4 regions of the Pseudomonas sp. GW823-FHT02F05 genome follow, and region 3 is predicted to be linked to each of the others. Evidence: predicted binding sites of a transcription regulator. Region 3 holds the regulator's gene; each other region holds the start of a gene.
What was found. Region 3 encodes sigma-54, which starts transcription at its own class of promoters, with help from an activator protein. Its sites were predicted from a motif close to ANTGGCATNNANNTTGCTNT; they were not measured.

Region 1 (2,180 bases), on a different contig from region 3:
CGCAGCGGAACCGGCGTTGAAGCCAAACCAGCCGATCCACAGCATGGCCGCGCCCACCAGGGTATAGCCCAGGTTATGCGGGGCCATCGGGGTGGTGGGGAAGCCTTTGCGCTTGCCGAGCACGATGCACGCCACCAGGCCAGCCACACCCGCGTTGATGTGCACAACGGTGCCGCCGGCGAAGTCCAGCACGCCCCAGTCCCACATCAGGCCGCCATTGCCGCTCCAGACCATGTGCGCAATCGGCGCATAGACCAGGGTGAACCAGATAGCCATGAAGATCAGCATCGCGGAGAACTTCATACGCTCAGCGAAAGCACCGACGATCAGCGCCGGAGTAATGATGGCAAAGGTCATCTGGAAGGTGATGAACACGGCTTCCGGAAACAGCGCCGCCGGCCCGGTGATGCTGGCTGGGGTGACACCCGCCAGGAACGCCTTGCCCATGCCGCCGAAGAAGGAATTGAAGTTGACCACACCTTGTTCCATACCGGTGGTATCGAACGCGATGCTGTAGCCGTAGACAACCCACAGGATGCTGATCAGGCCAGTGATGGCGAAGCACTGCATCATCACCGACAGAATATTCTTGGAGCGGACCATGCCGCCGTAGAACAGCGCCAGGCCAGGGATGGTCATGAACAGCACCAGCGCGGTGGCGGTAAGCATCCAGGCGGTGTCGCCGGAATTGAGGACTGGAGCAGCCACTTCATCTGCCGCCATGGCCAGGCTTGGCATTACGATGGACAGCAGGGCTCCGAGCCCTGCGAATTTACGCAGAGTCATATTGTTTTCTCCTGGGGCGTTGGGGTTTGGCGGCTTAGATTGCGTCGGTATCGGTTTCGCCGGTACGGATGCGAATAGCCTGTTCCAGATTGACCACGAAGATCTTGCCGTCACCGATCTTGCCGGTGTTGGCCGCCTTGGTTATCGCCTCGATAACCCGGTCAAGATCCTTGTCGTCAATGGCGACATCGATCTTCACCTTCGGCAGGAAATCGACCACGTATTCCGCGCCGCGATACAGCTCGGTATGACCCTTCTGCCGACCGAAGCCCTTGACCTCAGTAACGGTAATGCCCTGCACGCCGATCTCGGACAGTGACTCGCGTACATCGTCCAACTTGAACGGCTTGATGATGGCAGTGACTAGCTTCATGAAAACTCTCTCCCGAATTTGGTGGACTTGCCCCAGGAAAACAAACCCGTCTCAAGTCTAAGCGCAGTGCCTGGCTTTGTAACGCATCGTCGCCTCGGCATTTGCCGTCGCGACGCCAGCGAACCACTGGTGACGAGCCCTGTACCCCGGATCCGTCGGCGCACTGCATTCGTCACAGCGACTGCATCAGTGCATGGGTCATGATCGTCTAAGCAGAAACCTTGCCAGCTCCGTAAAAACCACCGAAATCAATCCTTTGCCCGCTTATGCCCACCTACGGGGCGCCTGCGCGGCCGCAATGCGCATCAAAACAGTGCGCAGCCGCCCGCCCCAATGCGCGAAAACCGTGCGCAGCGGGGCGTGAAAATGACTATAGACGCTGCGTGGTACACTGCCGGCCAACTGTTTTCCGGAATATGTCCAATGCTCGCGCCCAAAGACTTCCTCGACGCCCTGAGCGGCCACGCCTCTCGCCTGTTCAGCGGCGACACTCCGCTGCCCCGCAATGAAATCGAAAGCCAGTTCAAGGCTTTGCTACAGAGCGGTTTCAGCAAGCTCGACCTGGTCAGCCGGGAAGAGTTTGACAGCCAGATGGTGGTGCTGGCCCGCACACGTGCGCGGCTGGAGAGCCTGGAGGCGAAGGTGGCTGAACTTGAAGCACGGTTGACGCCACCCTCTGCTGAATAAACACGGTGAGTGTGGGAGCTGGCTTGCCTGCGATGGCGGTGCATCAGCGGATGATTCTTTGCTGACACACCGCCATCGCAGGCAAGCCAGCTCCCACATTCTGTTTTGCGTTGCCGTCCGGATACGTTCTGTAAAACCTCCCCCGCCCCGCTCCATCCCACCTCGTCTACCCTTGAAAAAACCGCAGGAAGCGGCCCTCCCATTCAAGGAACGAGCATGTCCCTCGCCATCGTCCACAGCCGCGCCCAGGTCGGTGTAGAAGCCCCCGCCGTCACCGTCGAGGTGCACATGGCCAATGGTCTGCCGTCTCTCACTCTCGTGGGTTTGCCCGAAA
Region 2 (2,180 bases), on a different contig from region 3:
ATGCTTGTTTTCCTGCGGTGTTGTTATGCCGTGGTGCCCGCGCCAGCAGGGCGCGGGGCTTCAGGAAGCACGGAAAGTCTATCCATCGGTGTGAGGAGGACGTTTCATGAGCACAGCCTATCAAGAAGACATCAGCACCAACGTACTGCGCCGCATGAAAGAAGGCGGCTTTGATTTCTCGCGCTTTCACCCCATCGAGTTCTACGCCATTTTCCCGGATGAGGAACGGGCGCGCAGGGCTGCGGGTCGATTTCGTGGGGAGTCCCTCAACGCCCAGGTCAGCGCGCGCGACGATGGCGCCTGGTACCTGGAACTGAGCAAAATCATGTTCGCAACCTACGACGGCATAGGAGACTTCGAGCAAGACTTTGAAGCGGTGGTCGAGCCCCTGGGAGGGATCATCGAAGGATGGGGCGTCAAGCAGGAGGTGCGTGGGTTACCCATGTAGTTGGTATTTATGAGCAGCACAGCGTGTCGGCTGACCTTTGGGTCGGCCGATTTTGTTTGGGCTACCGTCGCAACGGAAACTGCCGTTTCAGGCGCAAAAAAAAGCCACCCGAATAGGGTGGCGGAAAGGGAAGACCGAGGAGTCATCAGTACACGAGTCAATACGTTACTGAATGTGCAAAGGGTTTGGCTGTAGGACACGTCCTGTTCAACCGATGTGGGCGATTATCCGCATGTGCAGGCGGGCAGTGAAATCAACTCTGACTATGCTGTTGATAGCCAAACACCGCATTGCAACGGAGCGTACGGCGTGGCCCAGGCAATTGCGCGCACCAGGACGGTGCGGCAAATCCCCTCGGATTATGCAACTGTTTGATTATCAAGTGTTTATGCCGCTGGCACGGGCCTTGCGAAGGTTCTTGCGTCCGGGTGACAAGGAGTACGGCATGATCCGCACTTATTACGATGAAATGTACGATGGGGCAGGGCAGGTTCGCCCCCATTATCGCGAGTTCGCCCGTTGGTTGGCCGACACCCCTGCCGAACTGCTGGCCCAGCGCAGGCGTGAAGCCGATTTGCTGTTCCACCGCGCCGGCATCACCTTCACCCTCTACGGGGACGAACAAGGCACCGAGCGCCTGATCCCCTTCGATACCATCCCCCGCAGCATTCCGGCGAGTGAATGGCGGGTTGTCGAACGCGGTTGCATCCAGCGGGTCAAGGCGCTGAACCTGTTCCTCACCGACCTGTACCACGACCAACGCATCATCAAGGCCGGCATCATCCCCGCCGAGCAGGTATTGGCCAACGAGCAATACCAACTGGCAATGCGGGGCCTGGACTTGCACCGCGATATCTATTCGCACATCTCCGGGGTGGACCTCGTACGCGATGGCGACGGCACGTACTACGTGCTCGAAGACAACCTGCGCACGCCCAGCGGTGTCAGCTACATGCTCGAAGACCGCAAGATGATGATGCGTCTGTTCCCCGAGTTGTTCGCGGCCCAGCGCATCGCGCCCATCGACCATTACCCCAACCTGCTGCTCGACACCCTCAAAAGCGCCAGCCCCCTGGATAACCCCAGTGTGGTGGTACTGACGCCCGGGCGTTTCAATAGCGCGTTCTTCGAACATGCCTTCCTGGCTCGGGAAATGGGTGTGGAGTTGGTGGAAGGCGCGGATTTGTTCGTGCGCGATGACCGTGTGTTCATGCGCACCACCGATGGGCCCAAGGCTGTCGATGTGATCTACCGTCGCCTCGATGATGCATTTCTAGATCCCTTGGCATTCAACCCCGACTCGATGCTCGGTGTACCCGGCCTGCTCGCCGCCTACCGGTGCGGCAATGTGGTGCTGGCCAACGCCATTGGCACCGGAGTCGCGGACGACAAATCGGTTTACCCGTTCGTCACCGAGATGATCCGCTTCTACCTCGATGAAGAGCCGATCCTGCAGAACGTTCCGACTTTTCAATGCCGTAAGCCTGACGAGTTGTCCCACGTGCTGGCCAACCTGCCCGACCTGGTGGTCAAGGAAACCCAGGGCTCCGGTGGTTACGGCATGCTGGTTGGCCCGGCGTCTACGACCGCAGAAATCGAAGCGTTCCGGGCGCGTATCAAGGCCAAGCCACACGCCTATATCGCGCAGCCGACCCTGTGCTTGTCCACCTGCCCGACCTTTGTCGAAAACGGCATCGCCCCGCGCCATATCGACCTGCGCCCCTTCGTGTTG
Region 3 (2,180 bases):
TACGTGCAGGGTGGCCTCGATTTTCTGCTTGAGCTTATCGACCTCCATGATGACCTGCACGTTGGTGATCTTGTCAAAATGCCCCGCAAGCTTGTTCAGTTTGCTCTCGGTGTATTCACGCAGGGGCTTGGTGACTTCCAGCTGGTGTCCACTGATGTTGACTTGCATACAGCTTCTCCTTCGTTGCCAGTGCATAAAGCGGTGGGCAGGAATACCCACCACTGGAACGCTGTGGCCCGCCCGTCACATCAACCGCTTACGCTCGCTGGAAGGCGCGATCCCTAGGGACTCGCGGTACTTGGCGACGGTTCGACGGGCGACCTGAATGCCTTGTGCCTCCAGTAAACCAGCGATCTTGCTGTCACTCAACGGCTTTTTCTGATTTTCAGCGGCAACCAGTTTTTTGATGATCGCGCGGATCGCCGTGGACGAGCATTCACCGCCTTCAGAGGTGCTGACGTGGCTGGAGAAAAAGTATTTCAGCTCATAAATACCCCGTGGGGTATGCATGAATTTCTGCGTGGTAACCCGGGAAATCGTCGACTCATGCATGCCGACGGCTTCGGCGATGTCGTGCAGCACGAGAGGCTTCATGGCCTCGTCGCCGTACTCCAGGAAACCGCGCTGGTGTTCGACGATCTGGGTTGCGACTTTCATCAGGGTTTCGTTGCGGCTTTGCAGGCTCTTGATGAACCACCGCGCTTCCTGCAACTGGTTGCGCATGAAGGTGTTATCGGCGCTGGTGTCGGCGCGGCGCACAAAACCTGCGTATTGCGGGTTGACCCGCAGGCGCGGTACTGACTCCTGGTTCAGCTCCACCAGCCAGCGTTCGTTGTCCTTGCGCACAATGACGTCGGGCACCACATATTCGGCTTCGCTGGACTCGATCTGCGAGCCTGGACGCGGGTTGAGGCTTTGCACCAGTTCGATGACCTGGCGCAAGTCATCTTCCTTGAGCTTCATACGGCGCATCAGTTGGCTGTAGTCGCGACTGCCCAGCAGGTCGATGTAGTCACTGACCAAGCGTTGCGCTTCCGTGAGCCATGGCGTCTTGGCCGGTAATTGGCGCAGTTGCAGTAACAGGCACTCGCTGAGTGTGCGTGCGCCGATGCCTGCGGGCTCGAATTGCTGGATGCGGTGCAGGACGGCTTCGATTTCGTCCAGTTCGATATCCAGTTCCGGGTCGAAGGCCTCGAGGATCTCGTCGAGGGTTTCGTCCAGGTAACCCTGATTATTGATGCAATCGATCAGGGTTACCGCGATCAGGCGATCGGTATCGGACATCGGCGCCAGGTTCAGTTGCCACAGCAAGTGGCTCTGAAGGCTCTCGCCCGCCGACGTGCGGGTAGTGAAGTCCCACTCGTCATCATCGCTGCTTGGCAGGCTGCTGGCGCTGGTCTGGTAGACGTCTTCCCAGGCGGTGTCCACGGGAAGCTCGTTGGGAATGCGTTCGTTCCAGTCGCCTTCCTCCAGGTTGTCCACCGTCGGGGCGGTTTCCTGATAGGAGGGTTCCTGCACGTCGGAATTGGGTTTTTGCTCGATGTTATCGGCCAGAGGATCTGCGTTATCGAAGTCGTCGCCTTCTTCCTGGCGTTCGAGCATCGGATTGGACTCCAGGGCCTCCTGGATCTCCTGTTGCAGGTCCAGGGTCGACAATTGGAGCAGGCGGATGGCCTGTTGCAGCTGCGGTGTCATCGTCAGCTGCTGGCCCATTCTCAGGACTAGCGATGGTTTCATGGCAGGGGCTTAACACCTTATTCGCCGGCGCAATGCGCCATCCACGACAGGGCGCGTGAGCGCCAAACATAAGCAAATTATATGCCTGATCTCGGGGCCTTTGCCTAGAGCGCGGTAACAATAAAAAAACCGAGGTTTCCATTGACTCCCGCACGCTCCAGGTAAGAGCGCGATACCCCTGTGTTTACAGGCGGAACTCGTGACCCAGGTACACTTCCTTCACCAGCTCGTTGGCCAGGATAGTCTCGGCATCGCCTTCGGCAATCAGCTGACCATCGTTGACGATATACGCGGTTTCGCAGATATCGAGGGTTTCGCGCACGTTGTGATCGGTGATCAGCACGCCAATGCCCTTGGCCTTGAGGTGATGGATGATCTGCTTGATGTCGCCCACCGAAATCGGGTCGACGCCGGCAAAGGGTTCATCCAGCAGGATGAATTTC
Region 4 (2,180 bases), on a different contig from region 3:
GGACAAATGCCTTTTCAGGGGGAAAACTCGCGCTCCGTCCGTAAGAACGCACGTTGCACACGCTCATATTGCGCGGCGGTCAACTGAGGGGGCCCGGCCTGCGGGTCGCCACCACCGGCATGCGCCTGCCCTGGCAAGGTTTCATTCAGCACCTGGGCCACATCCAGCTCGGCGAGCAGTTTCTCGATAACTTTCACTTGGGCATGCGAGCCCTTGATCAACACACTGTTGGTATCCGGATAGGCCAGCAACGCAAGGCGGCCGTCGGCCAACCGGACCCTCTGCGCCTGGGATAGCCGGGCCCGGATCATCGAGAGCATGCCTGGTACCAGGCCCCTGTTGGTGCCCACGCCGTGCGGGTGATCTTCCACCGGGAAATTGATCACTTGCACCACGCCAAATGCAGGCGGGCGCTCTGGCGCCTTGCGAGGGGGCCGATCCATCAGTTGCGTCAGCCGCAATATATGATCGACATAGCTGGGAGGCCCGGACACGTAGAACATGCGCGCCCCGTTTGCGCGCAGCGGATAACGCGGCTCATCCAGCCCTGCACGTCGCATGATGCCACGCAGCCTGTCGACACTAATATGTTGCAGCGCCACCGCCGAGCTTCTCGCTTCGTCGGCAGCGTAGACGTGCAACACTTGGCCATCGCTGTGCCAGATCAAGCCTTCACTCGCGGCGAGCGTTTCAATGACCTGTTGCGGCGCCGCAAAATCGAATGCTCCGCTCACCTGCCTACTAGCCACGGCACGGCTGGTCACCACGGGCAGGCCCAATGACACAGACAACGCAGCAAAGAAAGCCGGCAGCCCCTCATCCTGTGCCTGGTACACCTCGCCACAGGCCGTGCGACTGCCCAGCAACAGCGCGGCGCACAGCAGCACGCTGTACAGCCAGCGGCTATTGAGGGTTGCGAGGAAATCAGCGTGCACCGTGGGAATGCCTGGCGGTCTGGCCTGAGGAAGCGGCCATACTGCGAGGCGCACGAGGTTCAATCATGATGGAAAGTTGACGGCCAGTTGCACCGGCCCCCCCCATGGCATGTGCCTTGCTATGCACTCTGTATCAGGCTCGCACCAACGGCGGTACGGGCCTACGGACAGAGGCGTCGTTTCCCTGCAATGGCCTGTAACGCCAGCCTGGGAAACGGCGCTTTTTTTTCAGAAAAGGCAGGTATTGATGAACGATCCGCTGGCTTGGGTACACGGCAGCGATGCCCCGGAAAAGAGCAGCCTGGATCTTGGGTTCATGGCCCTGACCGATTGCGCCTCGTTGGTGGTCGCCGCCACCCAGGGCTTCGCCCAACCCTACGGCCTCACACTCAACCTCAAGCGCCAGGCGTCCTGGGCCAACCTGCGCGACAAGCTGGTCAGCGGTGAACTCGACGCCGCCCACAGTCTCTACGGGCTGATTTATGCCGTACACCTGGGCATCGGCGGCGTCGCCGCCAGCCCCATGGCAGTGCTGATGGGGCTGAACCAGAATGGCCAGGGCATCAACCTGTCCCACGGCCTGCAACAGCAAGGCGTGATCACTCCTGAGGCGTTGAAAGGCCATGTGCACCAAAGCCGGACAAAACTGACCTTCGCTCAGACGTTTCCCACCGGCACCCATGCCATGTGGTTGTACTACTGGCTGGCGAGCCAAGGCATTCATCCATTGCAGGATGTGAACAGTGTGGTGGTGCCGCCGCCGCAAATGGTGGCGCACCTGCAAGCCGGACGCATCGACGGACTTTGCGTGGGTGAACCCTGGTGCGCCAGCGCAGTGCAACAAAACCAGGGCTTTACCCTGGCGACCAGCCAGGCAATCTGGCCGGACCACCCGGAAAAAGTCCTGGGCTGCACCCAAGCCTTCGTTGACGCGTACCCCAATACCGCACGCGTACTGGTCATGGCGATCCTCGAGGCCAGCCGGTTTATCGAGCAGAGCCGTGAAAACCGCCGCTCTACCGCCCAGTTGCTCAGTGCCAGTGAATACCTCGACGCACCTGTGGCCTGCATCGAACCGCGCCTGCTGGGGCACTATGACGATGGCCTGGGCAACCACTGGCAGGATCCCCATGCACTGCGCTTTTTCGCCGACGGCGAGGTGAACTTGCCTTACCTCAGCGATGGCATGTGGTTCATGACCCAGTTCCGGCGCTGGGGCTTGCTGCGGGAAGACCCTGACTACCT

Region 1: a site for sigma-54 is predicted at 1,369-1,388, ahead of glnK (P-II family nitrogen regulator). Genes of this name have one in related genera too.
Region 2: a site for sigma-54 is predicted at 842-861, ahead of AC1RAC_RS18700 (circularly permuted type 2 ATP-grasp protein). Genes of this name have one in related genera too.
Region 4: a site for sigma-54 is predicted at 1,039-1,058, ahead of AC1RAC_RS18395 (CmpA/NrtA family ABC transporter substrate-binding protein). Genes of this name have one in related genera too.

The regions. Positions count from the first base shown of each region.
Region 1 is NZ_JBXAJM010000006.1:26,534-28,713, forward strand. Features, by position in the region: gene AC1RAC_RS09335 (ammonium transporter) at 1-786, opposite strand, end outside; gene glnK (P-II family nitrogen regulator) at 821-1,159, opposite strand; gene AC1RAC_RS09345 (accessory factor UbiK family protein) at 1,583-1,846, shown strand; gene AC1RAC_RS09350 (YifB family Mg chelatase-like AAA ATPase) at 2,063-2,180, shown strand, end outside.
Region 2 is NZ_JBXAJM010000015.1:105,619-107,798, reverse strand. Features, by position in the region: gene AC1RAC_RS18705 (ribonuclease E inhibitor RraB) at 107-448, shown strand; gene AC1RAC_RS18700 (circularly permuted type 2 ATP-grasp protein) at 894-2,180, shown strand, end outside.
Region 3 is NZ_JBXAJM010000019.1:111,951-114,130, forward strand. Features, by position in the region: gene hpf (ribosome hibernation-promoting factor, HPF/YfiA family) at 1-168, opposite strand, end outside; gene AC1RAC_RS21905 (RNA polymerase factor sigma-54) at 244-1,737, opposite strand; gene lptB (LPS export ABC transporter ATP-binding protein) at 1,922-2,180, opposite strand, start outside.
Region 4 is NZ_JBXAJM010000015.1:38,810-40,989, forward strand. Features, by position in the region: gene AC1RAC_RS18390 (secretin N-terminal domain-containing protein) at 15-935, opposite strand; gene AC1RAC_RS18395 (CmpA/NrtA family ABC transporter substrate-binding protein) at 1,183-2,180, shown strand, end outside.